Regions from separate parts of the Mycobacterium sp. NGS54 genome, predicted to be linked through region 3. Evidence: riboswitches for the same ligand, from Rfam matches in the RefSeq annotation. Region 3 holds a riboswitch; each other region holds the start of a gene.
What was found. Region 3 has a riboswitch for cobalamin ahead of metE (5-methyltetrahydropteroyltriglutamate--homocysteine S-methyltransferase). Riboswitches for the same ligand answer to the same signal wherever they lie in the genome.

Region 1: another riboswitch for cobalamin. It lies ahead of AC5Y5E_RS02910 (PPE family protein); the one in region 3 lies ahead of metE (5-methyltetrahydropteroyltriglutamate--homocysteine S-methyltransferase).
Region 2: another riboswitch for cobalamin. It lies ahead of AC5Y5E_RS08105 ((2Fe-2S)-binding protein); the one in region 3 lies ahead of metE (5-methyltetrahydropteroyltriglutamate--homocysteine S-methyltransferase).

The regions. Positions count from the first base shown of each region.
Region 1 covers NZ_JCALCS010000001.1:587,939-598,477, forward strand. Annotated here, with positions in the region: gene AC5Y5E_RS02905 (AMP-binding protein) at 1-1,558, opposite strand, end outside; cobalamin riboswitch at 1,638-1,820, shown strand; gene AC5Y5E_RS02910 (PPE family protein) at 1,856-3,421, shown strand; gene AC5Y5E_RS02915 (cation efflux transmembrane domain-containing protein) at 3,426-4,082, opposite strand; gene AC5Y5E_RS02920 (class I SAM-dependent methyltransferase) at 4,237-5,151, shown strand; gene AC5Y5E_RS02925 (CoA transferase) at 5,165-6,346, shown strand; gene AC5Y5E_RS02930 (response regulator) at 6,343-6,792, opposite strand; gene AC5Y5E_RS02935 (sensor histidine kinase) at 6,767-8,347, opposite strand; gene AC5Y5E_RS02940 (PP2C family protein-serine/threonine phosphatase) at 8,344-9,525, opposite strand; gene AC5Y5E_RS02945 (acyl-CoA dehydrogenase) at 9,717-10,539, opposite strand, start outside.
Region 2 covers NZ_JCALCS010000002.1:699,881-710,419, forward strand. Annotated here, with positions in the region: gene dapF (diaminopimelate epimerase) at 1-341, opposite strand, end outside; gene miaA (tRNA (adenosine(37)-N6)-dimethylallyltransferase MiaA) at 347-1,267, opposite strand; gene AC5Y5E_RS08070 (class III extradiol ring-cleavage dioxygenase family protein) at 1,264-1,947, opposite strand; gene AC5Y5E_RS08075 (DMT family transporter) at 1,968-2,921, opposite strand; gene AC5Y5E_RS08080 (DUF349 domain-containing protein) at 3,368-4,699, shown strand; gene AC5Y5E_RS08085 (Rv2732c family membrane protein) at 4,696-5,310, opposite strand; gene miaB (tRNA (N6-isopentenyl adenosine(37)-C2)-methylthiotransferase MiaB) at 5,298-6,788, opposite strand; gene recX (recombination regulator RecX) at 6,833-7,348, opposite strand; gene recA (recombinase RecA) at 7,320-8,369, opposite strand; cobalamin riboswitch at 8,535-8,665, shown strand; gene AC5Y5E_RS08105 ((2Fe-2S)-binding protein) at 8,706-9,383, shown strand; gene AC5Y5E_RS08110 (DUF3046 domain-containing protein) at 9,486-9,680, opposite strand; gene AC5Y5E_RS08115 (glycosyltransferase) at 9,704-10,539, opposite strand, start outside.
Region 3 covers NZ_JCALCS010000006.1:451,919-462,457, forward strand. Annotated here, with positions in the region: gene AC5Y5E_RS21325 (AraC family transcriptional regulator) at 1-57, opposite strand, end outside; gene AC5Y5E_RS21330 (aldo/keto reductase) at 231-1,280, shown strand; gene AC5Y5E_RS21335 (TetR/AcrR family transcriptional regulator) at 1,345-1,905, shown strand; gene AC5Y5E_RS21340 (SDR family oxidoreductase) at 1,935-2,603, shown strand; gene AC5Y5E_RS21345 (cytochrome P450) at 2,600-3,535, shown strand; cobalamin riboswitch at 3,562-3,772, shown strand; gene metE (5-methyltetrahydropteroyltriglutamate--homocysteine S-methyltransferase) at 3,902-6,175, shown strand; gene AC5Y5E_RS21355 (DUF3556 domain-containing protein) at 6,215-7,963, opposite strand; gene AC5Y5E_RS21360 (hypothetical protein) at 8,074-8,289, shown strand; gene prpD (2-methylcitrate dehydratase PrpD) at 8,298-9,797, opposite strand; gene AC5Y5E_RS21370 (GGDEF domain-containing protein) at 9,896-10,539, shown strand, end outside.

The DNA.
Region 1 (10,539 bases), on a different contig from region 3:
GCAGCGCGTCGACGAACAGCACGTCGCGGGGAATCTTGAAGCGCGCCAACCGGTTCCGCACATACTCCTGGACGTCGCGCTCGGTCAGCGACGCGCCCGCCCGCGGCACGACGTAGGCACGCAGTCGCTGCCCGAACTCCTCGTCGTCGACGCCGAGGACCGCCACGTCGAGGATGTCGGGGTGCTGCGCGAGCGCATCCTCGACCTCGCCCGGGTAGACGTTCTCCCCGCCGGACACGATCATCTCGTCGTCGCGCCCGTCGATGAACAGCCGGCCGGCGGCGTCGAAATGACCGACGTCGCCGGTGGACATCAGGCCCCCGATCGACTCCTTGGTGCCGCCGCTCGTGTACCCCTCGAAGGCGAGCACGTTGCCGACGAAGATCCGCCCCGGCGTCCCGGGGGGAGCCTCCCGCCCCTCGGCGGTGAAAACCTTGACCACCGACCCGGGCACCACCCCGCCGACGCACCCCGGCGCGACGGCCAGGTCGGCCGGCGTGGCGATGGTGGCGTAGGCGACCTCGGTGGAGCCGTACATGTTGTAGACGACGGGCCCCAGGTCGCGCAGGGCCCGGGCGGCGAGCGCGGCACCGAGCTGGGATCCGCCGACGAACACGATGCGCAGCGAGGTCAGATCGCGCTCGGCCAGCGCCGACCAGCCCAGGTCGAGAATGCGCCGCAGCATGACCGGCACGACGATCATCGCGCTGGCCCCGTGCGCGGCGACGCTGTCCAGCGCCCGCTCGGCGTCGAAGTGCCGGCGCAACACCAGCGTCGAGCCCAGCACCATCGCGTACATCGCATGGCTGAAACCCATCGAATGAAACAGCGGCACACAGCATTCGGTGACTTCGCGGCCGCGGAACGGCACCTTGCCGAGCAGCCCGCCGACCGGGATCAGCGAGTAGGGCTCGGAGCGCAGGGCGCCCTTGGGAACACCGGTCGTCCCGCTGGTCGAGATGACGATCTTGGGCCGGCCGCCGGAGCTGGGGGGCGGGCCGGGGTCGCCGCGCTCGATCAGCGCGTCGAGGGTGTCGGCCCCCGGCGTGTCCGCCCACGCGCGAAGGCGGCCCAACCGCGGATGGACGTCGGCGACCACGCCGGCGTACTCCTCGTCGTAGACCAGGAGGTCGGCACCCTCGCGGGCCAGCACCTCGGCCAGCTGGGCGCGACCGAAGCCGGTGTTGAGCAGCAGCACGACGGCGCCCGACTTGGCGGTGGCGAAGACCGCCTCCAGGAAGCCGCGGTGATTGCCGGCCAGGATGGCCACGCTGGCGCCCGGGCCGAGCCCGCGCCGGCGCCACTCGTTGGCCAGCGCGTTGGTCCGCTCGTCCAGCTCGCCGAACGTCAGCGGCCCACGCTCGTCGATCAGCGCCAGCCCGTCACGATCCCGCGCGGCCGCGATCACCGTCGCCGCGCCCATCAGGCCGTAGCGGTCGAGCGCGCGGAGCACCGGTACGATCCGGCCGGGCGGCATCGTCCGCAATCCCCCGGACCGGGCATACATCAGCAGCGACGAGGCTTCCAACCCGAGACGGCTGAGCAGTTTCGCGGTCATTGCTTTGACTCTGCCGATCGATCGCGGCGCCGCGAAGGGCGCAACGCCACCACCTGCCGGGACTTTGGTCACGGCGCGGCAACCGCGGGCGTGCGACAATACTGCGCGTAAGGCGATGACGATGCAGGAAGCCGGTGCGAATCCGGCGCGGTCCCGCCACTGTCATCGGGGAGCGACCCTCAGCAGCCACGGCGTGAGCTGGAAGGCGAGGCGAGCAGCGATCCGAGAGCCAGGACACTCGCGTCGTCGCATCCTGCGACCCGGGGCGGTGTACCCCGAGAGAGCTGGCACCCCCTCATGCCACATTCGTCATGGCATCGCGCCCCGATCTGGATGGCGTCCCCGCCAGAAGTGCATTCAGCGTTGATCAGCAGCGGCCCCGGGCCGGGTGCGTTGCTCGCGGCCGCCGCGGCGTGGGGTGCGCTCAGCACCGAATACGCGGCGGCGGCAAAGGAACTCGAGGCGCTACTGGCCGCGGTGCGGGCGGGCTCGTGGGCCGGGCCGGCCGCCGAATCCCATGCGGCCGCGCACGCCCCGTATCTGGCGTGGCTGGAGCGGGCCGGGGCGGACAGCGCCGCGACGGCCGCCCAGCAGGAGATCGCGGCCGCCGCGTACGCCGCCGCGCTGGCGGCGATGCCGACCCTGGCGGAGCTGGCCGCCAACCACGCGACCCACGCGGGGTTGGTGGCGACGAATTTCTTTGGCATCAATGCGATCCCGATCGCGCTGAACGAGGCCGACTATGTGCGGATGTGGATTCAGGCCGCGACCGTGATGAGCGCGTATCAGGGCGCGACGACGGCGGCGCTGGCGGCGGCACCCCGGACCACCGCGGCGCCGCAGATCGTGACGGCCGATGCGCTCGTGGCCGCGGCCGCCGCGCCATTACCCCCCGACCGGCAGGACGTCGTCCTGCAATGGTTGCAGCGCAACGGGTTTACCGACTTCTACTCTGCCCACCTGCAGCCGTTGATCGACTCGCTGATGCTCGACCCGTTTTTCCAGTCGCTGTTCTCCGGCTTCGATCCGTGGCTGCCCGTGCTCGGCAATCCCCTGAGCTTCCTCAGCCCGTTCAACATCGCGTTCGCTCTCGGCTACCCGATGGATTTCGGTTCGTACTCCGCCTTTCTGGCGGAGACGTTCGCGTTCATCGCGGTGGATGTCACCGCGGCGCTCGCCTCGGGTAATCCCACGACCATCGGCTGGACCCTGGTTTTCGTCACCGTCGAGGCCGTCGGCACGATCATCACCGACACCATCGCGTTGCTCAAAACCCTGCTGGAGCAGAACATCGTGCTGCTCGCGGTCTTCCTGCCGCTGATCACCGCCTCCTTGGCGCCGCTGGCCGCCGTCCCGGCCACGCTGGGCGGCCTGTCCGGCCTGGCCGGCATCAAGGGCCTGATCGTCGTGGTGCCGCCCGCGGTGCCCGCCGCCATGCCGCCGGTGGTCGCGCTCGCCCCGGCAATGCCGGCCCCGAGCCCGCCGCCGCCCGCTCCGGTCCCGGCGCCGGCTCCGGCCGCCGCGACCGCGGCCGCTCCCACCGCCGGCCCGCCGCCACCGGCCGGCACGCCACCGACGCTGACCGGGGCGGCCATGGGCGCCGGCATGGACGGCTCGGCCTACCTGGTCGGTGGGCTGAGCGCGGACACCCGTCGGGCGGCGGGCGTCGCCGCGCGGAAGGAGGCGCCGGAGCCGGACAGCGCCGAGGCTCCGGCGGTCGCGGCGACACCCGAGGAAGCCGGATCGCCGCGGCGCCGCCGCCGGCCCAAGGCGACGCGGCCGGGCCGCGGCTACGAATACATGGATCCCGAGCCCGAGGCGCCGCGCCTGCCGATGCTCCCGCGAACGTGGGAACCCCAGTGACGGCTCAGCAGCCGCAGGAGTGGCCGCGCCAGGTCCGGACGCCCTGCCAGGCCGCGGCCCCGGCGACCCCAAGACCCACCGCGGGGTCAACCCACCACGCGCCCGACCAAAGTCCCGTCAGCGCGAGGGTGATCAGCACCCCGGCGGCCTGCACGCCGCACAGGTAGTTCTGCGTGCCTTCGCCCTCGGTGGCCTCCGAGCCGAGCCGCGCGCCCAGTCGGCGGTTGGCCCGCCCGAGGATCGGCATCAGCACCAGGCCGAGGGCGGCGAGCGCGATGCCGATCACCGACGTTTCGGCGTGGTGCTCCTCGGTCAGGTCCCGCAGGGATTCGGCGGCGATGTACGGGGCGGTCAGCCAGAACGACACCGCCACCCCGCGTTGCGCGCGCCGCTCGGCCGTCTCGGAGAGCGCCCGCGCGCCGCTGAACCGCCAGATCACCATCGCGCTGGCCAGCGCCTCGGCCCCGCCGCCGAGCGCCCACCCGGTCAGCGCGATGGACCCGACCGCCACTCCCTGCCACAAGCCGACGCCGCCCTCGACAAGCACCACGACCAGGCTGATCCAGGCCAACTGGCGCGCCCACCGGGCGTCGGCCCGCCAGCCCACATCCCGGCTCGCGGCGGCGTGGCATTCGCCGACGACGGCGGGCGAAATGGTCATTGCGCGAGGCTAGCGACGGCGGGGTGGGCCTGCGGGCCCGCACACGCGGACGTAACACAACCGTGTCCGGGCTCTTACACACCGCACCCGCGGGCGGTCGGCGCCCGGGCGCCGTCGTTATTGTGGCTAACCAGTAGCGGCGAGAAGGGACGGCATGGCGCGCACCGACAACGACACCTGGGACCTGGCGACCAGCGTGGGAGCCACCGCCACCATGGTGGCCGCGGGACGCGCCCGCGCGACCCGGGACGCGCTGATCGACGACCCGTTCGCCGAGCCGCTGGTGCGCGCCGTCGGAGTCGACTTCATGACCCGGTGGGCCGCCGGCGAATTGAGCACCGAGGACGTCGACCTGCCCGGCGCCCCGTGGGGCATGCAGCGCATGACCGACATGATGGCCGCCCGCACCCGCCACATCGACGCGTTCCTCGCGGAGGCGCAAAGCGCGGGCATCCGCCAGGTGGTGATCCTGGCCTCCGGCCTGGACGCGCGGGCGTACCGGCTGCCATGGGCGCCGGGCACCACGCTGTTCGAGATCGACCAGCCGCGGGTCATCGAGTTCAAGACCACCACCCTCGCCGAGCTCGGCGCCGAGCCCACCGCCGAGGTGCGCAATGTGCCGATCGACCTGCGCCACGACTGGCCGGAGGCGCTGCGGCAGGCCGGGTTCGACACCGCCCGCCCGGCCGCGTGGGTCGCCGAGGGCCTGCTCGGCTTCCTGCCGGGCGAGGCCCAGGACCGGCTGCTCGACGACATCACCGCGCTGTCCGCCGACGGCGGCCGGCTGATGGCCGAGGTCTTCTTCAACACGGGCGTCAGCGGGGACGCGCTCAACGCGCCCAGCGAGAAGTGGCGGGAGAACGGCCTCGACATCGCGCTGGGTGACCTCGGTTTCCCGGGCGAGCGCAGCGACGTGGCGACCTACCTGACCGGGCGCGGCTGGCGGCCGTCCCGCACGCCGCTGAATCGGGTGTTGGCCGACGCGGGATTGCCGTTGCAACCGGAAGGCCCCGACGCGCCCTTCGCACGCAACTACTACTGCACCGCGGTGCTGCACCGGGCAGCCTAGAGGAAGGCCGCACATGCCAAACAGCAAGCCCGCCAAGCCACTTGACGGGTACCGGGTACTCGATTTCACCCAGAACATCGCCGGCCCGCTGGCGGGGCAGGTGCTGGCGGACCTGGGCGCCGAGGTGATCAAGGTGGAGGCCCCCGGCGGCGAGGCGGCCCGGCAGATCACCGCGGTCCTGCCCGGGCGCCCGCCGCTGCCGACCCTGTTCCTGCCCCACAACCGCGGCAAGAAATCGGTGGCGGTGGACCTCACCGACGACGAGAACAAGCAGCAGATCCTGCGGCTTGTCGACACCGCCGACGTTGTGCTGGAAGGGTTTCGGCCCGGGGTGATGGAACGGATGGGTCTGGGTCCCGACGAGCTGCGGGCGCGCAACCCGAGGCTGATCTACGCGCGGCTGTCGGCCTACGGCGGCAATGGCCCGCAGGGCAACCGGCCGGGCGTCGACCTGATGGTCGCCGCCGAGTCGGGCATGAGTACCGGGATGCCCACGCCGACCGGCAAGCCGCAGATCATCCCCTTCCAGCTCGTCGACGCCGCGAGCGGTCACGTGCTGGCCCAGGCGGTGCTGGCCGCGCTGCTCAACCGGGAGCGCCACGGGGTGGCCGACGTCGTCCGGGTCGCGATGTACGACGTCGCGGTCAACCTGCAGGCCAGCCAGCTCACCGTCCACCTCAACAAGCCGAGCGAGCCGAAATCCGATTCGGAGCCGAAAGCCAAGAAGCGCAAGGGAGTTGGCTTCGCCACCCAGCCGTCGGACGCGTTCAGGGCCGCCGACGGCTACCTGGTGATCAGCGCGTACGTGCCCAAGCACTGGGCGAAGCTGTGCGAGATCATCGGCCGCCCCGAGCTGCTGACCGACGAGCGGTTCATCGACCAGCGTTCCCGCGCAATGAATTACCACGAATTGACCGAGGAGTTGGAATCGGCGCTGGCGGCCAAGACCGCGGCCGAATGGGTCGCGCTGCTGCAGGACGGCGGCCTGATGGCCTGCCACGCCTACACCTGGAAGCAGGTCGTCGGCACCCCGCTGTTCGCCGAGAACGAACTCGCGCTGCGGGTCGGCGGCGGCGAGGACGCCATCACGGTCGTGCGCATGCCGGCGCGCTACGCCAGCTTCGACGCCGCGGCCACCGATCCCCCGCCCGCGCCCGGGCAGCACAACGCGGAGTTCCTGACCGGGTACGGCTAGAGCCCCGGGAGCCGCACCACCTGGATGAAGAACTCGTCGATCTGCCGAACCGCGTTGATGAACTGGTCGAGGTCGACCGGCTTGGTGACGTAGGCGTTGGCGTGCAGTTGGTAGCTGCGCAGGATGTCCTCCTCCGCCGAGGAGGTGGTGAGCACGACGACCGGTATGCGGGCCAGGTCCGGGTCGGACTTGACCTTCTCCAGCAGCTGTCGGCCGTCGTATTTCGGCAGGTTCAGGTCGAGCAGGACGAGGTCCGGTCGCGGCGCGTCCGCGTATGGACCGCGCCGGTAAAGGAAGTCCAGGCCCTCCTCGCCGTCGTGGGCGACGTGCAGGTTGTTCTTGAGCTTGTTGTGCTCGAACGCTTCTCGCGTGATCAGCTCGTCGCCCGGGTCGTCCTCGACGAGCAGGATCTCGATCGCTCTACCGGCCGATGATGGCGATGTCATCGTGTCCTTCTTTCGTCGCGATGGGCAGGGTGAACTGCAGCCGCGTTCCGTCGGTGTAGGTCGAGTCGACCCAGATGGTGCCGCCGTGCTGCTCGACGATCTTCTTGCACAGCGCCAGGCCGACCCCGGTTCCGGAGTACACCTCCCGGCCGTGCAGCCGCTGGAAAATGACGAAGACCTTCTCGGTGAATTCTTCGGCGATGCCAATGCCGTTGTCCGACACGGACAATAGCCACTCGTCGGTACGCCGTTCGCAGTCGATGACCACGCGGGGCCGGCGGTCCTTGTGCCGGAACTTCACCGCGTTGCCGATCAGGTTCTGCCACAGCATGGTCAGCAGCGTGGGATCTCCGATGATGACCGGCAGCGGCTGCGTGGGCCGCACGATTTCGGCGTCCGTCTCCTCGATGGCGGCGGCGAGGTTGGCCAGGCCGTGGTCCAGCGCCGTGCCGAGGTCGACCTCGGTTTGCATGGTGGAAAGCCGACCCACGCGGGAGAAGGTGAGCAGGTCGTTGATCAGCACCTGCATGCGCTTGGCCCCGTCGACGGCGTAGCCGATGTATTCGATCCCGCGCTCGTCTAGCTGGTCGCCGTAACGCTTCTCGAGCAGCTGGCAGAACGAGGCGACCTTGCGCAGCGGCTCCTGCAGGTCGTGGGACGCGACGTAGGCGAACTGCTCGAGCTCGGCGTTCGACCGCCGCAATTCGACGGCCTGATCGTCCAAAAGGGCTCGGGCCGAACGCGATACCTCGAGCTCCTCGACGAGGCGCTCCCGCATGTTCTCCACGTCGATCGCCATGCTGCGAATGTCCTTGGGACGCTTGGGCGGTGAGATGCTCTCGCCGAAGTCGCCGCGCGTGATCCGCCGGCATGCCGCCGCCAGCGCCGCCAGCGGCAAGGTGACCGCGTCGCGCATCAAGAGCCCAAGCGCGGCGGCCGTAGCGAAGAACACCAGCACCATCGCCCCGAGCACCCTGTCCCGCCAGACATCGGTGCGCTGCAGATCCTCCGCCGCGCTCGCCGAGGCCGCCGCCAGGTTCGCGTTTTGCCTGTCGAAAAGCGCACGCAGATGGTCGAATTCGGCTTTGCCGCGTTCGGTGGCGGGCCGGTTCGTGACGTTCCGGGAGTCCGGGGCCACGCTGGCGATCGCCGGCTCGGCATAGTTCGTCCGCCAGTTGGCGGCGGCCTTCTCGATCGAGTCCAGGTCGGCGACGAGGTCCGCGCGCTGCCCCAGCCGGCGCCGGATGTCTTCGGCCGCTTCCCGTTCGGCGTGCTCGCCGTCGTAGTACGGGGTGAGGAACTGCCGATCGGCGGTGATCAGGTAGCCACGGACGCCCGTTTCCTGGTCCCGCAGCGCCGACTGCAGTTGGAACGCCGCCACCCGCGCGGGCTGGATCGCGTCGGTCAACGCGCGCGACGTGTCGTCGGTGCGGTGCAGCAACAGCCCACCGATCACGGCGCCCGCGAGCACCATCACGCCCATGGTGGCCAGCAGCAGCGCCTGCCATCCGCGCACGGTGAGCTGCGCCAGGCGCGGGGGGCGGCCGGCGCTCACCGCGTGGTCCGCTCGACGCGCAGCACCGCGATGTCATCCGTGAGCCCGCCGCGCGGCTGGGCGAGTTCCTGCGCGCCGTCGATCAGGGCGTCGACGAACTGCGGACCGGGCAGCCGCGCGTGCGTGCGGGCCAGCGCCAGCAGGCCGTCCTCGCCCAGGCGCCGCGTGCCGTGCCCGGAGTATCCCTCGAAGAGCCCGTCGGTCAGCAGCAGCAGCCCCCGGCCCGGGGGCAGTTCGAGCTCGTGCCGCGGCCAGTCGTCGTTGCCCAGGCCCAGGGCCGGTCCGGCCGGTGGCTCGAGCCATTCCACCCCGTCGTCGCCGTGCAGCAGCATCCCCGGATGGCCGGCCCGGACGGCGGTGACGCCGGTGCTTTCGGGCTGGATTTCCAGGCTGAGCACCGTCGCGAAGATCCCGGTGCCGGTCCGCTCGGACTGCAGGACCCGCTCGAGCTGGCGCAGCAGCTCGACGCCGTGCACGCCGGCGAAGGTGAGCGCGCGGAACGCGATGCGCAACGCCGCGCCCAGCGCCGCCTCGTGCGGTCCGTGGCCGGCGACGTCGCCGATCAGGACGTGCACGACCCGGTCGGGCGTCTGGACCACGTCATAGAAGTCCCCGCACAACAGGGCGTCCTCGCGGCTCGGCCGGTACCGGGCGACGATGTCGATGCCGGGCTCGTCGAGCAGCAGCGGCGACGGCAGCAGGCCGCGTTCCAGCAGCGCGTTCTCCCGGGCCCGCAGCCGGCTTGCGTGCAGGTCGGCGGCGATGAGCTCGGCCCGTTTGCGCTCGATCGCGTAGAGCAGCGCGCGCCGCAGCATCTCGGGTTCGACGCGCCCCTTGACGAGGTAGTCCTGCGCGCCGGCCGCGACCGCGGAGGCCCCGAAGTATTCGTCGTTCAACCCCGTCAGCACGACGATGGGGACCGTCGCGTCGCGCTTGGCGATGCGGTCCAGCGCGTCCATCCCGCTGGCGTCGGGCAGGTTCAGGTCCAGCAGCACGCAGTCGGGCCGCGCCGACGCAAGCTCCTCTTCCGCGTGCGCGATCGACTGCGCCCACGTCACCCGGATGTCGGCGAGCGCGTCGGCGATCAGCTCTTCCACGAGCAGCGCGTCGGCGCGGTCGTCCTCGACCAACAGCAGCGACAGGGAAGACCGCACGGGCATCAATTCCCGGTCACCCATGCAAGCCCATGGGAAGCCATGTTAGGCATTGGACGCTCCCCTGGCCGCGATAGCACCTTGCTCTGGGACGACGGTCGGAGTGGATAGCCGGTGCCTGTTTACCGGCGCTGGGGTCGGACTTACCGGCCCATCTCGTTGCCGTCGGAGATCCTATTCGGTGCGCCGACGCGTTCCCAACCGGACTCCCGCGATCAGCGCAGCAACGCCCGCGACATCACCACGCGCTGGATCTGGTTGGTGCCCTCGTAGATCTGGGTGATCTTGGCGTCGCGCATCATCCGCTCGACCGGGAAGTCGGTGGTGTAGCCGGCGCCGCCGAACAACTGCACGGCGTCGGTGGTCACCTCCATCGCGACGTCCGACGCGAAGCACTTCGACGCCGCGGAGATGAAGCCGAGGTCGGATTCGCCGCGCTCGGCGCGGGCGGCCGCCTGGTACACCAACATTCGCGCGGCCTCGACCTTCATCGCCATGTCGGCCAGCATGAACTGCACCGCCTGGAAGCTGCTGATCGACTCGCCGAACTGCTTGCGGTCCTTGGTGTAGGCGATCGCGGCGTCCACCGCGCCCTGCGCGATGCCGACGGCTTGGGCGCCGATGGTGGGACGGGTGTGGTCCAGCGTGGCCAGCGCGGTCTTGAAGCCGGTGCCCGGCTCGCCGATGATGCGGTCCCCCGGGATGCGGCAGTTCTCGAAGTAGAGCTCGGTGGTCGGCGAGCCCTTGATGCCCAGCTTCTTCTCCTTGGGACCGACGGTGAAGCCCTCGTCGTCGGAGTGCACCATGAACGACGAGATGCCGTTGGCGCCCTTGTCCGGGTCCGTCACCGCCATCACCGTGTACCAGGTCGACTTGCCGCCGTTGGTGATCCAGCACTTGGCGCCGTTGAGGATCCAGTCGTCGCCGTCGGCCTTGGCCCGGGTGCGCATCGACGCCGCGTCGCTGCCGGCCTCCCGCTCACTCAGCGCGTAGGACGCCAGCAACCCGCCCTCCGCGAGTGAGGGCAGCACCTGCTTC
Region 2 (10,539 bases), on a different contig from region 3:
AGCGACCCGACGACGAACTCGTCGCGGGATTCCAGGCCGGCGGCCCGCAGGTAGTGCGCGAACACCCGTACCCCGTTGCCGCACATCTGCGCGGTCGATCCGTCGGCGTTGCGGTAGTCCATGTACCAGTCGCCGGCGGCGACGCCGTCGGGCAGGCGCTCGAGCACGTCGGCCGCCAGCGCGGCGCCCGCGGTGGTGATGCGCAGCACCCCGTCGGCGCCCAGCCCGCGGCGCCGGTCGCAGAGCGCGGCCACCCGGGCGGCGGACAGCGTCAGCCCGGCATCGAGGTCGGGCAGCAGCAGGAAGTCGTTCTGCGTGCCGTGGCCCTTGGCGAAGTACACGAAGATCAGGGTACTTGCCGCCAGGCGCGCAACGCGGCGTCGATGAGGGCTTGGCGGTCCGCGGCGTCCAGCCAATGCACCCGGTGGTCCCGGCGGAACCAGGACCGCTGCCGTCGCACGTAGCGCCGGGTGCCCACGAACGTCTGCTCGCGCGCGTCGCGCAGCTGTTCTTCTGAGCCGCCGGCGTCGAGCGCCGCCAGCACCTGCGCATAGCCCAGGGCGCGCGAGGCGGTGACCCCGTCGCGCAGGCCGTCGCCCAGCAGGCCGCGGACCTCGTCGACCAGGCCCCGCTCGAACATCGCGTCGGTGCGGCGGGCCAATCTCTCGTCCAGAAGCGTTGTTTCGCAATCTAATCCGATGATTGCGGTGTCCCAGCGCGGGGAGCCGATGCGCGGCGCCGAGGCGGCAAACGGCTGCCCGGTGAGCTCGACGACCTCCAGGGCGCGCACGGTGCGCCGGCCGTCGGTCGGCAGGATCGCCGCGGCCGCCGCCGGGTCGCGGCGGGCCAGCTCCGCGTGCAGCTCCCCCACCCCCACCTCGGCGAGCCGGCGTTCCCACCGGGCCCGCACCTCGGGATCGGTCGCAGGGAACGACCAGTCGTCGAGCAGGGATTGCAGGTAGAGCATCGAGCCGCCGACGATCACCGGGACCGCGCCCCGGGCGGCGATCGCCTCGATGTCCGCGGCGGCGTCGCGCTGATAGCGCGCGACGGTGGCCGTCTCGGTGACGTGCAGGACGTCGAGCTGATGGTGGGGAATTCCGCGGCGCTCCTCGGCGGGCAGCTTGGCGGTGCCGATGTCCATGCCGCGGTACAGCTGCATGGCGTCGGCGTTCACGATCTCGCCGCCGACCCGCTCGGCGACGTCCAAGCCCAGCTGCGACTTGCCGGTCCCGGTGGGCCCGAGGATCGCGAGCGGCCGGCTCATGGCTGCCAGAAACCGGCGAAATAGCCCACGCCGTAGGGCGCACCCCGGTAGAGCTCTTTGGCCGACCGCGGCCCCGCATCGGTGAGGCCGGCCAACACTCCGAACGCGACCCGCCCGAGGATTTGCGGCGGCAGCCCGGCCAGCGCGGCGGCGTCGCCGTTGGCCAGCGCGTCGTCCAGGGCCAGTTGCGCGGCGGCGTCCTCCGGGTGATGGCCGCCGGGGGCGGCCGGTGTCAGCGTGTTCGCGCCGTCGGCCACCACCAGGACGCCGACGGGATCGGGGTCCCGGTCGATCTCCGCGCGCAGCTGCGCGCCTCGGGCCAGCGCGGTGTCGGCGTCGTGGTCGTGGCGGTAGACGCGAACCTGCGCGGCGGCGTCGGGCCGGGCCTGGCCACGCACCCAGCCGGCCAGCAGCGCGCACGCGGGCAAGTCGGCGGGCCGGTGCGCCTGCGGGGACAGCCGCACCGGCACGTCCACACCGAAGCCGGCGAAGGTGCCGCTGGATTCGGGGCCGGCGACCTCGTCGGCCCGGCCGGTTCCGATGGCGACCCAGCGCGGTGGCAACAACGCGGCCGCGGCCAGCGCCGCCGCGGTCAGGTCGGCCACCTCGGCGGCGGCCGCTCCGGCCAGCTCGGGAACGAGCACCGGCGCAGCGGGAACGATCGCGATGGCGCTCAGCACGCCACCACACTAACGAGGTGTTATGTGACCGTCGGGCTGCTCTCCGCCGCCGGCGGCGGGGCGTCGTGCGCGGCCAGCGCCTCTTGCGCCTCGACGACGTCTCGCCCGGCCTCCGCCGCGATCGAGGCGGCCTCCCCCCGTGCCAGGGCGACCGTCGCGATGATCACCAACGCCACCGCCGACACCAGCACGAACGCGGCGGGGCCCTCGGTGTACAGCGTCTCGCCGAGCACCGTGACCCCGAGCACGCCCGCCACCACCGGCTTACACACCGTCATCGTCGGCAACGACGCCGTCAGCGCGCCCGCGCGGAAGGCGGACTGCTGAAACACCATTCCGCACAGGGCGGTTGCCAGCCACGGATAGAACTCCGGCGCGGTCAGCACCGCGCCCGGGCCCTCCTCGGCCACCTCGACGACGCCCTTGGTCAGCACCGCGAACAGCGCCAGCGAGGAACCCGCGACCACGGCCAATAGCACCGCCGCGACCGGACGCCCCCTGAAGACCCGCGCCGCCAGCACGCACGCCACCAGCGTGGGGCCCATCACCGCGGCCACGATGAGCCACGTCGACAGCGGCGCCCGCTGGTTGCCGGCCGTCGGGTCCCCGACGATGATCACCACCGCCAACGCCGCGGCCAGCACCATCGCCCAGACCCACTCCCAGCGGGTCACGCGTTGTTTGGTCAGGCGCGCGTAGATCGGCAGCGCGAACAGCAGCGCGGTCACCTGCAGCGACGTCACGAGGACCACCGACCCCCAGGCCAGCGCGCCGGCCTGCAGGCTGTAGTTGGTGATCGCCGCCAGGCCGCCGAGCCACCACCGCTTGTCGCGCAACGACATGCGGAACAGCTCGAGGTGGCCGACCTCCTCGTCGGTGATCTCGTGCGCGGATCGCTGCCGGATCACATCGCCGACCGCCGAGGCCAGCGCGGCGCACAACGCGATCAGCGCGGCGACGTCAACTTTCGTCATGGGGACCCCTCACCAGCGTTCCGCCCGAAAGCTGTATGTACACGTGCCGTTCCCTAACAGTTCAACGACCACTGTAGTGGGGCACGCCGGGGTCTCGACCCCAACGAACCCCGGCGATCCGTCGTTGCACCGCTTGGGCCGTCGCGATAACGACATCGGCTTGGGGTCACGGTACCGGTCCGGGCGCCGCCGCCAAATGACCGCAGCGCCGGTGGAATCGAACCGTTATCCCCCGCCCGAGGGGGTGGTGCGCGGGCCCGCGGCGGCACTTGGGAAGCTGGCCGACGCGGGCGATGACCGGGCGGCGCCAAAACAGTAGGCGCGCTTCGCCCGCCAAGCTGCTTGAATACTGTTGGAACCGGTCAAGAGCGTCAGGGAGCCGCCACGCGCGGCAGGCGCGCGGCACACCACCGCGCGAAGGTTGCAGAAGGGTTGGTGACGAGCGCATGACCTCCGAAGAGCCCAGCAGCAACGCCTCACCCAAGCCGGTGCCGCGCCCGGGTCCGCGTCCCGGACCCCGGCCGGTGAGCACGGGGCCGCGGCCCGCCGCGGTGGCTGCTCATCCGGCCAGCGATCCGCACCGGTTCGGGCGCGTCGACGACGACGGCACCGTCTGGCTCATCAGCGCGGCCGGCGAGCGCATCGTCGGCTCCTGGCAGGCCGGCGACCGCGAGGCCGCCTTCGCCCACTTCGGCCGGCGCTTCGACGACCTGGCCACCGAGGTCACCCTGATGGAGGAGCGGCTGGCGTCGGGCAGCGGGGACGCCCGCAAGATCAGGGCGCACGCGTCCACGCTGTCCGAGAACTTGCCGACCGCGAGCGTCCTGGGCGACGTCGACGGGCTCGCGGCCCGGTTGGCCGGCCTCGTCGAGCACGCCGACGTGACCATCGCCGAGGGCCGCTCGAAGCGCGAGGAGCACCGGGCCGCCCAGACCGCCCGCAAGGAGGCCCTGGCCGCCGAGGCCGAGGACCTGGCCGCCAACGCGACGCAGTGGAAGGCCGCCGGCGACCGGCTGCGCGCCATCCTCGACGAGTGGAAGACGATCACCGGCCTGGACCGCAAGGTCGACGACGCGCTGTGGAAGCGCTATTCGGCCGCGCGGGACACCTTCAACCGGCGGCGCGGATCCCATTTCGCCGAGCTGGACCGGGAGCGGTCGGGGGTCCGGCAGTCCAAGGAGCGGCTCTGCGAGCGCGCCGAGGAGCTGTCCGATTCGACGGACTGGACCGCTACCAGCGCCGAGTTCCGCAAGCTGCTCATCGAGTGGAAGGCGGCCGGGCGGGCGACCAGGGAAGTCGACGATGCCCTGTGGCGGCGCTTCAAGGCGGCCCAGGACTGCTTCTTCACCGCCCGCAATGCCGCGACGGCGGAAAAGGATGCCGAATTCCGCGCCAACGCCACCGCCAAGGAGGCGCTGCTGGCCGAGGCGGAGAAGATCGACACCGGCAACCTCGACGCGGCCCGGGCGGCGCTGCGGTCCATCGCCGACAAGTGGGACGCCATCGGAAAGGTGCCGCGGGAACGCTCCGCCGAGCTGGAGCGCCGCCTGCGCGCGGTGGAGAAGAAGGTGCGCGACGCCGGCGACGCGGATTGGTCCGACCCGCAGGCGCAGGCCCGCGCCGAACAGTTCCGCACCCGCGCCGAGCAATACGAACAGCAGGCCCAGAAGGCCGCGGCGGCCGGGCGGACCAAGGAGGCCGACGAGGCCAGGGCCAACGCCGAACAGTGGCGGCAGTGGGCCGACGCGGCCGCCGAGGCGCTGACGCGCCGGTCCTAGCCCGCGGGCTTCGGCGGCGTCCCGGTGTCGGGGTCGTCGGCCTTGTCGAGGGTGTCCAGCAGGGTCATCGACTGCTGCTCGGCGCCGACCCGGCGCCGCTGCTCCTCGGCGGCCAGGTGCACGATTGTGCGCGCCCAGACCAACCGGGCCCAGTGAAACGTCAACACCATCACGGTGATCCACGCGACGATCAACCCCACACCCGGGCCGGGATGCCCGGCGGTGACGGTCTGGCGCGACCAGACGGCCAACAGGCCCGCGCCGGACGCGATCGCCGAGCCCGCCAGCGCGATCCACGCCAGCGCCCAGCGCCGCGTCATCAGCGCCAGCATCGAAAAGCCCACGCCGAACACCAGCGCCAGCCAGGCGAACACGCGCGACGGCAGGGCCACCGCGGCGGCGCCGGCGCCGTGGCTGGAGAACAGCACGTCCCATCCACGCACGTGCCCGGTGTGCGGCAGGATGAACGAGCCCAGCAGCACGAAGACCAGGATCGCGACCACCAAAGTCCTTGGGCCGGGCTCGATCTCGCCGGCCACCCGGCGTTCGGCCGCCTCGATTTCCGTCCGCAGCGCGTCGATGTCGGTGTGTTCTTTCTTCATCGGGTGCATCCCAGGGGTTCGAGCGGTTCGGAGCCGGGCCCGACGGCCGGCATGCCCAGGCCGATCGTGCGCGGGCGCCGGCCGGCGGCGTGGGCGTCGCCGGCCCGGGTGCGGCGGTGGGCCAGGATGCCGTCGTCGGCGATGAGGTGGTGGGGCGCGGCCCCGGTGACTTCCGCGGTGACGATGTCGCCGGGGCGCACCGCATCGTTCGACGCGAAGTGCACCAGTCGGCCGTCGCGCGCGCGGCCGGTCATGCGCGCCGTGCGGGCGTCCTTGCGCCCTTCGCCGGTGGCGACCAGCAATTCGACGGTCTGCCCGATCAGCGCGCGGTTGCCCTCCAGTGAGATCTGCTCCTGCACCTCGACCAGCCGCTCGTAGCGTTCCTGCACAACGGCTTTCGGTAGCTGCCCGTCGAACTCGGCGGCGGGGGTGCCGGGCCGCTTGGAGTACTGGAAGGTGAACGCCGCCGCGAAGCGGGCCTGGCGCACGACGTCGAGGGTGGCGGTGAAGTCCTCTTCGGTCTCGCCGGGAAACCCGACGATCAGGTCCGTGGTGATCGCCGCGTGAGGCATGGCCGCCCGAACGCGCTCGATGATGCCCAGGTACCGATCGGCGCGGTACGACCGGCGCATCGCGCGCAGCACCCGGTCGGATCCCGACTGCAGCGGCATGTGCAGGGCCGGACACACGTTGGGTGTCTGCGCCATCGCCTCGATGACGTCGTCGGTGAACTCGGCCGGGTGCGGCGAGGTGAACCGCACGCGCTCCAGCCCGTCGATGCGCCCGCAGGCCCGCAGCAACTCGGCGAAGGCGCCGCGATCGCGGGGCAGCGTCGGGTCGGCGAAGGAAACGCCGTAGGCGTTGACGTTCTGGCCCAGCAGGGTGATTTCGAGCACGCCGTCGTCCACCAGCGATTGCACCTCGGCGAGGATGTCGGCCGGGCTGCGGTCGACCTCCTTGCCGCGCAGCGACGGCACGATGCAGAAGGTGCAGGTGTTGTTGCATCCGACGGAGATGGAAACCCAAGCGGCGTAGGCGGATTCGCGGGCGCTGGGCAGCGACGACGGGAACTGCTGCAGCGTCTCGGCGATCTCCACCTGCGCCACCTTGTTGTGGCGGGCGCGGTCGAGCAGCGTCGGCAGCGACCCGATGTTGTGCGTGCCGAAGACGACGTCCACCCAGGGCGCCTTGCGCAGCAGCGCGTCGCGGTCCTTTTGGGCCAGGCAGCCCCCGACGGCAATCTGCATGTCGGGGTTGCCGCGCTTTCGCGGCGCCAGGTGGCTGAGGTTGCCGTACAGCTTGTTGTCGGCGTTCTCCCGCACGGCGCAGGTGTTGAAGACCACCACGTCGGCGTCGGCACCGTCGGCCGCCCGCCGGTAGCCGGCGGCCTCCAGCAGGCCCGCCAGCCGCTCGGAGTCGTGGACGTTCATCTGGCAGCCGTAGGTGCGCACCTGGTAGGTGCGCGCGGGGGCCAGCGTCGACGTCACGGGGCCATGGTACGGCGACCGGGGCGTACGGAATTAACCCGCAGCTAGACGCGCCTGCGCTCCCGCTCGGCGGCCAGTTCGGCGAGCACGACCTCGCACGCCAGGTTCTGGGCGTAGCCGCGGCGGGCCAGCATCCCCACCAGCCGGCGACTCAGCCGCGCGTCGTCGTCGCGCAGCGTCTCCCGCCGCAGCTTGGCCCGCACTAGCTGCTCGGCGCGGTCCCGCTCGGCGCCGGCGTCGATCCCGCCCAGCGCGGTGCTGATCACCTCGTTGTCGACGCCCTTGGTGCGCAGCTCGGCGGCCAGGGCGCGCCTGCTCTTTCCCGCGTGGGCGTGCCGGGACTGCACCCACTGCGCAGCGAAGTCGGCGTCGTCGACCAGCCCCACCGCGGCCAGCCGGTCGAGCACGCGCTCCCGCACGTCGTCGGGGTATCCGCGTTTGGACAGCTGACCGGACAGCTCGGCGCGGGTGCGCGATCTCGTGGTGAGCAGGCGCAGGCACAACGCCCGCGCCTGCTCCTCGCGGGAGGGTTCAGAAGTCGACGGGAGCGGGGAGGACATCGCCGGAGGGGTCATCGGTCACCACCGCACCAATGCCGAGCTTTTCCTTGATCTTCTTTTCGATCTCGTTGGCGATGTCGCCGTTCTCCACCAAGAAGTTTCGGACGTTCTCCTTGCCCTGGCCGAGCTGTTCGCCCTCGTAGGTGAACCATGAACCGGACTTGCGGATGAAGCCCTGGTCCACGCCCATGTCGATCAGCGAGCCCTCCCGGCTGATGCCCCTGCCGTAGAGGATGTCGAACTCGGCCTGCTTGAACGGCGGCGCCACCTTGTTCTTGACGACCTTGACCCGGGTGCGGTTACCGACCGCGTCGGTGCCGTCCTTGAGCGTCTCGATGCGGCGCACATCCATGCGCACCGACGCGTAGAACTTCAAAGCCTTTCCGCCCGTGGTGGTTTCGGGGCTGCCGAACATCACACCGATCTTCTCGCGGAGCTGATTGATGAAGATCGCGGTGGTTCCCGAGTTGTTGAGCGCGCCGGTCATTTTCCGCAGCGCCTGGCTCATCAGCCGGGCCTGCAGGCCGACATGGCTGTCGCCCATCTCGCCTTCGAGCTCCGCGCGCGGCACCAGCGCGGCCACCGAGTCGATGACCAGGATGTCCAGCGCGCCGGAGCGGATCAGCATGTCGGCGATCTCCAGGGCCTGCTCCCCGGTGTCGGGCTGGCTGACCAGCAGCGAATCGGTGTCGACGCCGAGCTTCTTGGCGTAATCCGGGTCCAGCGCGTGCTCGGCGTCGATGAACGCCGCGACGCCGCCGGCGGCCTGGGCGTTTGCCACGGCGTGCAGTGCGACGGTGGTTTTACCCGAGGACTCCGGGCCGTAGATCTCCACCACCCGGCCCCGGGGCAGGCCGCCGATGCCCAGGGCCACGTCCAGTGCGATGGATCCGGTCGGGATGATCGAGATCGGTTGACGCGTCTCGTCGCCGAGACGCATCACCGAACCTTTGCCGTAGCTCTTCTCGATCTGGGCCATCGCCAGCTCGAGGGCCTTCTCGCGGTCGGGGGCTTGCGCCATGATGCCTCTTCCTATCGTCGGTGTGTCGGTGACCGGTATCGGTCGGTTGGCCGTGACCCTAGGCGCGGGGTCCGACAAGTCTCCGAACGCTCACCACAGTAGCCGAACACGTGTTCGATTCAAGGAGACACGCCGGGCGCGGCGAACGGCGTGTGGCAACATTTGCTACCGAAAGGCGCTGACGGGGCTGACAACCTGAGGAAACCGGTGCGAATCCGGTGCGGTCCCGCCACTGTGACCGGGACGGGCATGCCCCGACCCGAGAGCCAGATACTCACCGTCAGCGCTTCCTCACCAGAACCGGGGCGGATTTCCCCTTAAGAGGATTGGTTGCGCATGGACATTTCTGCTGAGCTGGCCGAAATATCTTCCTACAAAAGGTTTTTCACGTTCACGGTCGGTGGTGACGCGGCCGGGTGGCATCCGGTCGGGCAGTCCTACGCCGACGGTTTCGCCGATCTGATCGACGCCACCGCGCGGCGGTACCACACGTCGGACCTGCGGATCGCCGCCTCGCTGGTGCACCTCGGCCACGCCACCCGGTTGTGGTCGCCCGTGCTGGCGTGCGCGCTGGGCCACGGCGTCGTCCCGGACCTCAAGGACCTGCAGCGCTCCGATGACGGGGCGCAGCTGCGGATCCCCGAGCCCATCGGCCGGGCGGTCGACCGCCCGTCGGCGAAGTCGCTGTATCGCGTGGTGGTCAAAGGGCACATGAACCCGTTCGCCGCGGGACTGCGCGTCAAGCTGGCGCCCGCGCTGCTGGCCGGCAACATCGCGTCCGCGTTGGTCGGGGCGTCCCGGGCGCTGCTCGTCGCACGCCCGGACCTGCGGCCCTCGATCGTCGCGATGACGGAGTCGCTGCTGGACAGCGGCATGCTGGCCGGCTCCGGTGTGGTCAGCGGCCCGCATCTCGGGTTCCGGCGCCACAGCTGCTGCCTGTTCTACCGGGTGCCGGGGCGGTCCGTGTGCGGCGATTGCGTGTTTCGGCGGGACCGGCGGACCGGGCGGAAATGAGTGTGCACTCAGGGCTTTGACTGTGCGTCCAGGGCGGTAAAAATGCCCGGATCGCGCCACCGGCGCACACTCAAAGCCACCAGCTCACACTCGATGGTTAGCTCACCACTGGTCGCGCGGCACGTCGAAGTCGACGCACAGGGCGCGCCAGACGTCGCGCGGGTCGACCCCGTCCTCGATCGCCTGGGCGGCGGTGCGGCCGCCGAACCCGGTCAGCACGTGATCCGCCAGCACCGACGCCCCGTAGGTGGACCCGAACCGCAACACAACCCGCTCGTTGAACTCCGTCAGCCGCACGCCCGCCAACATACCCAGAGCCGCTACCCGGCAAGCGCCAGCGCCTGGTGGCACACCCGCACCGGGTCGGCGACGTCGGCGACACCGGCTGCGGCCTGCCGCGCCGCCTCGCGGTAGCCGGGCGACGACAGCACCTCGCCGACCGCGGCGACCAGCGCGTCGGCGGTCAGCGGCCGGATCAGCCGTCCGCTCCCCTGGCGCACCACCCGGTTGGCCATCTCCCACTGGTCCCCGCCGCCGGGGACGACGACCAGCGGCACGCCGGCCAGCAGCGTCTTGGCCACGATCCCGTGGCCGCCGCCGCAGATCATCAGGTCGGCGTGCGTCAACAGGTCCGACTGGCGCCCCAGTCCGGCCACCGCGTACGGCGGCAGCGTCAACTGGGCCCCGCCCAGCCGCGAGACCACCAGGCGCGATCCCGCGGGCAGCGTCTCCCCGGGTCTCAGGCATTCCAGCGCGGTTTCGGCCAGGCCCGACGTGCCGGTCGACGCGGTCGACGGCGCGACCACCACCACCGGCCCTTTGCCGGGCGGGACCTCGAGCACCCGGTCGGTGGGCTCGAAGTGCAACGGCCCCACGACGACGGCTTCCTCCGGCCAGTCCGGACGCGGCACCTCCAGCGCCGGCAGCGTGGCGATGAGGCGCCGCAGGGGGCCGGGGTCGACGGCGGGCAGCCCGATCTCGAGCCGGGCGGCGGCGCGCTGCTTGATGCCGGCGCGCCAGGACCGCCCCGTCAGCGCCCGCATGGTCGCGTCGCGCAGCCGGCCGCGAAATCCGGTGCCGGGCGCGAGCCCGCTGCCGATCGGCGGCAAGCCCTTCGACGGCAGGTACAGCGGATGCGGGTCGAGCTCGATCCACG
Region 3 (10,539 bases):
TTCGCAAAGGTGGATAGCCTGCTCCGGCGATCGCGTGCGAAACCAGTTGTACGCCATGACGTCATCGAGTCCGTTCGGTAGGTGCTAATCGCGCGCGGGGCAACACGTGGTAGACGTCGTCAACGTTCATCCGGTTCGATTCCCATCCGTTTTGATAACCGGAGAAGTCTCCGGTATCTTTCGAGCGTACCGGAGAATTCTCCGCTACGTTGCTCGCGAAGGAGAGACCATTGCGATACATCAAGCTCGGCAACTCAGGCCTGGACGTGTCCCCCCTGGCGATCGGAGCCATGACGTACGGCGATCCGCGGTCCGGACATCCCGTGTGGTCCCTGCCCGAAGACGAATCGCGGCCCCTGATCAAGCATGCGGTCGAGGCCGGGATCAATTTCTTCGACACCGCCAACATCTATTCGCAGGGAAGCAGCGAAGAGATCCTCGGACGCGCGCTGCGCGACTACGCCAACCGCGACGACGTCGTCGTCGCCACCAAGCTGAGGCATCCGATGCGTTCGGGGCCCAACGGAAAGGGCCTGAGCCGCAAGGCGATCATGGCCGAGATCGACCATTCGTTGCGCAGGCTCGGCACCGATTACGTCGACCTTTACCAGGTTCACCGCAACGATCACACCACCCCGCTGGAGGAAACCCTCGAGGCGTTGCACGATCTGGTGAAGGTCGGCAAGGTCCGCTACCTGGGGGCGTCGTCGATGCCGGCATGGGAGTTTTCCAAGGCCCTTCACCTGCAGCGCGCGAACAACTGGGCGAGGTTTGTCTCCATGCAGGATCATTACAACCTGCTGGCCCGCGAGGAGGAGCGCGAGATGATCCCGCTGTGCCTCGACGAGGGCGTGGGCACCATCGTGTGGAGTCCGCTGGCGCGCGGAAGGCTGGCGCGATCGTGGTCGGACGCCAAAGTCACCGCGCGGGCATCGAACGACGGATTTGCCGACATGCTGTACGCCGGTGTCGGTGACGGCTCCGACAAGGCCATCGTCGACGCGGTCGGCGCCGTCGCCGAGGGGCGCGGCGTCAGCCGGGCCGAAGTGGCGCTCGCCTGGTTGCGTTCCAAACCCGTGGTGACCGCGCCCATCATCGGGGCCAGCAGCATCAGCCAGATCGACGAGGCGATCGCATCGCTTGACCTCGAGCTCAGCGAGGCCGAAACGCGCCGGCTGGAGGCCCCCTACACACCGCGCTACGACTTCCAGGGCGTCTCCGACGACACTCTGCTGCAGGCGGTGGCGGAGCGGATACCCCAATTGTCCACGGCCAGTTAGCCATCTCCCCTTATCCTCGTGCTACGACAACGGGGTTTTGACCAGAACCAGGAGGTGGCGGTCTGTGGCCGACGACGGTGTCGCCCGGATTCGCTCCGACGCCCTGCGCAATCGAGAGCACATCATCGAGGTGGCGCACGACGCCTTCGCCGAGTCGGGAGCGACGTCGCTCAACGAGATCGCCAAGCGCGCGGGCGTCGGGGCGGGGACGCTGTACCGCCACTTCCCCACCCGGGAAGCCTTGATCCTCGCCGTATACCGCCACGACGTGCAGCGACTGGTGGATTTGGTGCCCAGGCTATTGCGCGCCCATCCGCCGCTGGATGCGTATCGCATCTGGTTCTTCAAGGCCGCCGACTACGTTCGCGTCAAACACGGCCTGGGCGATGCCCTGCACAGCGCGGCGGTCCAGGACGCGATCAATGAGACGTACGCACCCTTCGTCGGCGCGGTCGGCGAGCTGCTCGATGCCTGCGCGCGGGACGGTTCCCTGCGGCCCGATCTCGATCCCGCGGATGTCGTGTGGCTCATGAGTTCGCTATGGCGGGTCGGTGACGGAGCAGCGGGCAAGCGACAGGCGAAACGAATAATGGAGCTCGCGATCGAGGGACTGCGTCGCAGATAGCCTGCGGTCCCGCCGGGTACGGTCGGGGCATGGCACGAGTCATCGTCTTCGGCGGCCACGGCAAGGTCGCGCTGCAGCTGGCCCGCATCCTGACCGAGCGCGGCGACGAGGTGACGTCGGTCTTTCGCAACCCCGACCACACCGACGACGTCGCCGCAACCGGCGCCGCTCCGGTGGTGGCCGACATCGAGCGACTCGACACCGGCGCGCTGGCCGGCCTGCTCGCGGGTCACGACGCCGTCGTGTTCTCCGCCGGCGCGGGCGGCGGCAACCCGGCGCGCACCTACGCCGTCGACCGCGACGCGGCGATCCGGGTGATCGATGCCGCCGCGGGGGCGGGCGTCAGGCGGTTCGTGATGGTGTCCTACTTCGGCGCGGGGCCGGATCATGGTGTGCCGAGCGAGAATTCGTTCTTCCCGTACGCGGAGGCCAAGGCGGCGGCGGACGCGCACCTGCGCGCCAGCGACCTGGATTGGACGGTGCTGGGACCGGGCCACCTCACCCTGGAACCGGGGACCGGCCGGATCGTCATCGGCAAGGGGAAAGGCGAGGTCTCCCGGGCCGACGTCGCGCTCGCGGTGGCCACGTCGCTGCACGAGGTCTCGACCATCGGCCGCACCATCGAATTCAACAACGGCGCCGACGGGACCGGCGTCCCCATCGCCGACGCACTGGCTCACCAGGGACAGGGCACGTGAAGCTTGCCGACTGCCCGGTCTTTCCCGCCGAGGCGGGAGCCGCCCTGAGCACGGACCGCGGGGTGGGTTGGCGCCTGGCGCGACAGGCCGGCCCGGTTTTGCGAGATCCGGCGGGCAACTGGGTGTTCGTCGTCGGGCGGGATGAGGTGTTGGCGCATCTCGACGACGCGAGGCTGGATCGGGCCCGCGCCCTTCCCGAGAGCGATCTCGACGTTCATCAACGGCTGTTCGCCCCGAAAGCCGCTCACGAGATTGCGGCGGCGTTTCGCCCGACCGCCGCCGCGCTGATCGATCGTTTCGCCGCCGCCGGTGGCGGTGACGCCGTGGCCGAGGTGACCGCGCCGATGGCGGACGCGCTTTTCGACATCGTGGCGCGCCTGCGGCTGTTGCCCGCCGAGCACCTGGCCGGGCAGTCCGGCCACGTCTTCGCCGAGGCGTGCCGCAACCTGTTCAAGCACGCCGGCTGGCATTTACTCGTGCTGGCGGGCGAGCCCGAATTGTGCGACGCGCTTCGACGCCAGCCCGAGCTGATCCGCGGGTTCGTTGAAGAGGTCCTCCGGTTGGAGCCGATGGTGCAGGGCTGCCAACGATTCACCACCCAGCCGACGACCGTCGGCGGGGTCGAGCTACCCGCCGGCATGGTGGTGATGTTGTGCATCGCCGCGGTGCAGCGGGACGGCAGCGACACCATGTCCACCGACGATCTCGTGATTGGCGTTAGGGCGCACCGGCATTGGAGCCTGGGTGCTGGGTCCATGCGTTGCCGTGGCGGCCACATTGTCCGGCAGGTGTTGCGCGTGCTGGTCGAGGAGTGGGTCGGCCGGGCCGGGCGTCTCGGGCCCGCCCCCGGTTTCCGGCCGACGGCCGGGTTCCCGAACACCGAGAACTCCTTGTGGCTGCCGAAGCTGCCGCTGGTGACGAGGGCCTTGTAAACTCCGCTGCGCAGCTGGTTTGCCGTCGCCGCAACCGTGGCGCCGGCATCGAGCGAGGCATGTTAGACACGCTTCGCGAGAGGGAACCCGGTGGGAGTCCGGGACTGTCCCGCAGCGGTGAGCAGGAACGACCGCCGTCACACGCACTGATCGAAAGATCGGGAAGCGACGGCCACTAGGAGCACCACTCGGTGCGCGCCTGCGAGTCCGAAGACCTGCCGGCTGTGCCGGGCGCGCCGCGTCCGGCCGGGTCATCGCCTCGTGGAATGGGCGTTTGGTCGTTGCCGTTGCGGCTTGTGTGCCGCGACGGACTCGGCTGTTGCGTCCGCCGGCGGTGATCCACCCGTCGAGTGTTAGGACGAAGAAGTGAGCACCTCTCAACCATTCACCGCCACGGTTACCGGCTCCCCCCGCATCGGCCCGAAACGCGAACTCAAGCGCGCCACCGAGGGCTACTGGGCCGGGCGCACCGACCGCACCCAACTGGAGTCCGTCGCGGCTTCGCTGCGCCGCGACATGTGGACCCACCTGGCGGCCGCCGGCCTGGACTCGGTCCCGGTGAACACCTTCTCCTACTACGACCAGATGCTCGACACGGCCGTGATGCTCGGCGCGCTGCCGGTGCGGGCCACCGCAGTCGCCGACGAACTGGACCGCTACTTCGCCCTGGCGCGCGGCAACGACGACATCGCGCCGCTGGAGATGACGAAGTGGTTCGACACCAATTACCACTACCTGGTCCCCGAGATCGAACCCGCGACGCGATTCGCACTCAACCCCGACAAGGTGCTATCGGAGCTGAAAGAGGCTTTTGCGCAAGGGATTCCCGCGCGTCCCGTCCTCATCGGCCCGATCACGTTCCTGTTGCTGAGCAAGGGCATCAACGGAGGCGGCGCGCCGATCGAGCGGCTCCGCGAACTGGTGCCGATCTACTCCGAGCTGCTCTCGCTGCTCGCCGAGCACGGCGCCCGGTGGGTGCAGTTCGACGAGCCCGCCCTGGTGACCGACATCTCCCCCGACGCCCCGGCGCTGGCGGAGGCGGTCTACACCGCGCTCGGGGCGGTGAGCAACCGGCCGGCGATCCATGTCGCCACCTATTTCGGCGACCCGGGCGCGGCGCTGGCGGGCCTGGCCCGCACGCCCGTCGAAGCCATCGGGATCGACCTGGTGGCCGGCGCCGGCACCGCGGTGGCGGGCATCCCGGAACTGTCCGGCAAGCTGCTGGTGGCCGGCATCGTCGACGGGCGCAACGTCTGGCGCACCGACCTGGAATCGGCGCTGGCCAAGCTGGCCACCCTGCTGGGTTCGGCCGGCAGCGTGGCGGTTTCGACATCGTGCTCCACCATGCATGTGCCGTATTCGCTGGAGCCCGAAACGGGTCTGGACGAAAACCTGCGCAGCTGGCTGGCGTTCGGGGCCGAAAAGGTCAGCGAGGTGGTCACTCTCGCCCGCGCACTGCGGGACGGGCGAGACGCCGTCGCCGAGGAGATCGCGGCGTCCAACGCGGCCGTCGCCTCCCGTCGCAGCGATCCGCGGCTGCACAACAGCGCGGTCCGCGCCCGGATCGAGGAGATCATCGCGTCGGGCACGCACCGCGGCGACGCGGCGGGGCGCCGCGCCAGCCAGGAGGCGCGGCTGCACCTGCCGCCGCTGCCGACCACGACGATCGGCTCGTACCCGCAGACATCGGCGATCCGCAAGGCGCGCGCGGCTTTTCGGGCCGGCGAGATCGACGAGGCCGAGTACGTCGCCAAGATGCGCAAGGAGATCGCCGACGTCATCGCGTTGCAGGAGGAACTGGGTCTGGACGTGCTGGTACACGGGGAGCCCGAGCGCAACGACATGGTGCAGTACTTCGCCGAGCAGCTGGAGGGCTTCTTCGCCACGCAGAACGGCTGGGTGCAGTCCTACGGCAGCCGCTGCGTGCGACCGCCGATCCTTTATGGCGACGTCGCGCGGCCCCGCCCGATGACCGTCGAGTGGATCAGCTACGCGCAGTCGCTGACCGACAAGCCGGTGAAGGGCATGCTGACCGGGCCGGTCACGATTTTGGCCTGGTCGTTCGTCCGCGACGACCAGCCGCTGGCCGACACCGCCAACCAGGTGGCGCTGGCGATTCGCGACGAGACGGTGGACCTGCAGGCCGCGGGCATCGCGGTGATCCAGGTCGACGAGCCGGCGCTGCGCGAGCTGCTGCCGCTGCGCCGCGCCCAGCAGGAGGACTACTTGCGTTGGGCCGTGGCGGCTTTCCGCCTGGCGACGTCCGGCGTGGCCGACTCGACGCAGATCCACACCCACCTTTGCTACTCGGAATTCGGTGAGGTGATCGGCGCCATCGCCGACCTGGACGCCGACGTCACGTCGCTCGAGGCGGCCCGCTCGCACATGGAGGTGCTGGACGACCTGAACTCGGTCGGCTTCGCCAACAGCGTCGGCCCGGGCGTCTACGACATCCACTCACCGCGCGTGCCGAGCGCAGGAGAGATGGCCGAGTCGTTGCGGGCGGCGTTGAGAGCCGTGCCGCCGCAACGGCTTTGGGTCAACCCCGACTGCGGGCTGAAGACGCGCAACGCCGACGAGGTGACCGCGTCGCTGCGGAACATGGTCGCCGCGGCGCACGAGGTGCGAGCCGGTACGTGACCGCGAGCGTCACGCTGGCGTGGCTCTCGACGCCGAGCGTCACTCTGGCGTGACGTTCGGCGCCTCCTCCGTCAGCACCTGGACCGGCACGTCGTCGGCCCAGGGCTGGCGGGTCACCATGTCGGCGACCCGCACGATGCCGCGCTCGAACTCGCCGGTCGCGGCGTCGACCAGCCGGTAGGCCTGCGTCTGCTTGTGGATAGGCTGCGCGTCGAGCAGCACGACCCGTACCTCGCCCGGCTCGAAATGGCAGCGCTGCTGCATGGCGGTGATGAGTTGCTCATTGTGCATGTGGCCGTCGCCGAAGTTCCAGCCGATGGCGGTGCTGCAGATCCGCTCGCCGTCGGTGATCACGTAGTCGTCCTCGTTCTGGCCCGCCATGGCGCGATGCGCCAGGGTGAACAGGGCGCGGCCGTGGGTGTTGAACCCGCGGAACGCGTACCCCATGTAGATGGGGATCTGCGCCGCTTCCGGGCTGCCGTAGAACCGCTCCAGCTGGGCCTGCGGCATGCTGGCGATCGCCACGATGCCCCGGCCGATCTTGTCGTTGGCCGACGGCTTGATGCACCACAGCGTGGTGTCCCAGTTGCCGGCGTAGTAGCGCATGCCCGGCAGGAACGAGATCTTGCGCGGAAACATGTTGCCCAGCACGACGATTCCCGCGACGACGACGAACAGGATCGCCACCGCCACCGGATGCTTCAGGTCGGCCAATCCCAGCCGGGCGTGCGCGACGAACAACGACAGCACACCGAAGATCATGAAGACGTTCCACTCCAGCGGCACCCCCATCGGAATGGACAGCAGGATGCCCAGGTGGAAGCAGACCATGACGATCGCGGCCACCGTCGTCGGCCAGCCGCCGTGGCAGAAGAACAGCGGCAGCGGCACCAACATCTCGATCGCAGTGCTCACGTGCGCGAGGAAGCGTGACAGCCGCCCGGGCCGCAGGTCGTCGGGGAACTTCTCGAAGAACTGCCGCTTCAGCCAGCGGGGGCGCACCAGCGGGTTGTTCGACATCATCGTCGAGATCACGAACGGGAAGTGCTTGTTGAGCTTCGACGTCGCCGCGCCCATCCAGATGATCAGGAACACCACCTTGGAGCCGACGATCATGTCGGGCCCGCCGAAGAGGAACGTCACGGCCATGGTCGCGTAGACCTCGCCGCGGGCGGCCAGGAAGATCACCTTGTCACGCAGGCCCGCCGCCGCGAGGAACAGCAGGATCCACACGATCTCCCACGTCGGCAGCAGCCCCACCCTGGTGCCCAGCTCCGGCACCGGCCCGGTGCCGTCGGAGAACAACGCCCACAGCGTCATCACCAACAGCGCTGCGTAGAGGAAGACGTCCACCGGTTTGCGGGTGGTGCCTCGGGTCAGCGGGACGCGGTCCGGCCACGGTGGCAGCCGGATGGTGCCGAACCGCATCCAGTACAGGATCGAGCCCATGGGCGGGAAGAACCGGTTGTTCAGCGGACCGAAGCCGCAGCCCAGCCCGATCACCTCGAACAGCATCGTGTAGAGCACGACCTTCTCGAAGACGATCGGCTCGGACCACCAGTGCGCGACGTTGGTGAACCCGCCGAGTCCCTTCGTGGCGGAGGCGAACAGCCAGCCGCCGAGGATGTAGAGCAGGATCTTGACGACGTAGAACAGGTGCAGCGCGATCGGCGTGCCGAAGCCCACCTCGGCCCAGTGCCGGGCCATCGGACGGATCTTCTCGCTGCGGGTGCCCTTGTTCCATTCCTCCATGTCGAGCTGCGGCAGCTCGGGCTTGAGAAATCCCATGGTTTGACAGATTAGAACGCGTTCTAGGCGCGTGGCTTGGGAAGGGGCAAAGAATCCTTTGCCTGGGAGTTAATGCCCGGATACCGTGAAGTCGCTAGGAGGACTCCACCATGAACAGACTTCGATTCCTCGTCGCGGCGCTGATGGCTGCCGTCGCGCCGGTGGCCGGGGGTGTGGCCCGGGCGGACACCCCCGGGCCGGGTGACTCCTGCACGGTGCTGCACGCCACCACCCAGGACGCCAACGGCCGCACGATGTGGTGCAACCCCACCATGACCGGCGCCCATTCGTTGGTGTGGCAGTACGGCGGACCCTCCACGCCCTAGCTGCGCTCTCAGCCGAAGATCCCGGGCGGCGTCGGCGGCGCACCGTCCAGCACCCGCTGATCGATCACGATATTCAGCGCATCCACCGACTCGAGCCCGGCCAGGGCGTCGACGGCGGAGAGGAACCGGCGCTGCTCGGCCGGATCGACCACCCCGTCGGCGAGCCCGGTGAACTTGTCCATGTACTGCGGGCGCCGGAACGGCAGGGCGCCCAACGGATGCGCGTCGGCCACGGCCAGCTCGTCGCAGATCACCTCGCCGCTCTTGAGCGTCACCTCGGCTCGGGCCCCGAACGCCTTTTCGGCCGGGTCGGTCGAGTGGTAGCGGCGGGTCCAGTCCGGGTCCTCGACGGTGGAGATCTTGCGCCACAGGTCGACGGTGTCGCGGCGGTGGGCCCGTTGCGGGGCGTAGGAGCGCTCGTGGTGCCACGCGCCGTCCTGCAACGCGACGGCGAAGATGTAGGGCAGCGAGTGGTCGAGCGTCTCCCGTGACGCGTCGGGGTCGAACTTCTGGGGATCGCCGGATCCGGTCCCGATCACCACGTGGGTGTGGTGGCTGGTGTGCAGGACGATCGCCGCGACCTGGTCGAGGTCGCCGATCCGCCCGCGCAGCCGCAAGGCCAGATCGATCGGCGCCTGGCTCTGGTACTCCGCCGAGTGCTCCTTGGTGTAGCTGTCCAGAATGGCGCGCTTGGGTTCGCCGGGAGCGGGCAACGGCACGCGGTATTCGCGCTCGGGCCCGCCCAGCAACCGGGCGATCACCCCGTCCTCGCCCTCCCAGATCGGGGCCGGCGACCGCTCGCCGCGCATCGCCCGGTCGACCGCCTCGATGGCGACCTTTCCGGCGTGCGCCGGCGCGAACGCCTTCCAGCTGGAGATCGCGCCCTTGCGCGATTGGCGGGTGCTGGTGGTCAGGTGCAGGGCCTGCCCGATCGCCTGGTAGATGGTCTCGATGTCCAGCCGGAGCATGGTGCCGATGCCGGCGGCCACCGAGGGCCCGAGATGCGCGACGTGGTCAATCTTGTGCTCGTGCAAGCAGATTCCGCGGGCCAGGTCGATCTGGACCTCGTACGCGGTGGCCACGCCGCGGATCAGGTCGGCGCCGCCCACGCCGAGCTGCTGCGCCACGGCGACAAGCGGGGGGATGTTGTCGCCCGGGTGGGAGTACTCGGCGGCCAGGAACGTGTCGTGGAAGTCGAGTTCGCGCACAGCGACGCCGTTGGCCCACGCCGCCCATTCCGCCGAATAGGCGCCGGCGACACCGTAAACGCGCGCCCCCCGCTGGGCTCGGTGCGCCTGCGCCTGCAGGCGGGCCACGGTGACGGGCCGCCGCAGCACGGCGGCGGCGCTGACGGCGGCGTTGTCGATGATCCGGTTGGCCACCATCTCCGCCGTTACCGGCTCGACGGCCACCGGGTCGGCCGCGACCTCCGCGATCTTGGCGGCCAGGTGTTCGGAGCGCGGGAAGTCGTCGGCGCTGCGCCGGGCCCGGACCGTGTGCACCAGCATGACCGCACCCTATGCGGGGCGGTCATGCTGGTTTCGTCGGATTCGCAACGCTGTCCGCCGTTTGATGCTGAGCTATCCCCTGAAGGGAGGTGCGCAGCATGTCCGCGTTGAAGTCGTGGCTGGGCGAGCCCGATCACTTCGACTGGATCACGGCCACCTTGCGCGAGCGCGGGCTGCTTCGCGCGGCACAGGTGACCCTGGCCGTCATCTCCTCGATATCGGCGCTGGTACCGGTGGCCACCATGCTGAGCCTGCGTCGCCCGACGGTCGAGGTGGTGCTCGTCGACGCGGGCGCGGCGGTCTTCGTCGTCGCGGTAAGCGTCTACTGGTTGACGCGCTGGCCGACCCGAATCCAATCGGAGATCTTCGGAGTCATCGCCGCGACATGTATCGCCGGGTGGAGCCTGACCCAGCCGACCGCCGCCCTGGCGGCCGTCGGCTGCTGCGCCATGGCCACGAATAGCGGGTATGTCGCGCTGTTCCACAACAATAGATTTCTGGCGTTCAGCGCCACCTTGGCGGGCATCGTCACCGTCGCGACGGCGGCGCACCTGGCGCGTGAGGTCGACGTGGGCACCGGGCTCGCCGCGTTTTGGGTGATCGCGATGCTCAACGTGTCGTTTCCCGTGGCGATGCGAGGGATGTCGCGGGCCATGGGGACTTACGCGGAACGCGCCGACGAAGACTCGCTGACGGGGCTGTTCAACCGCCGAGCGTTCGCCGCCGCCCTCACCCGCAGACT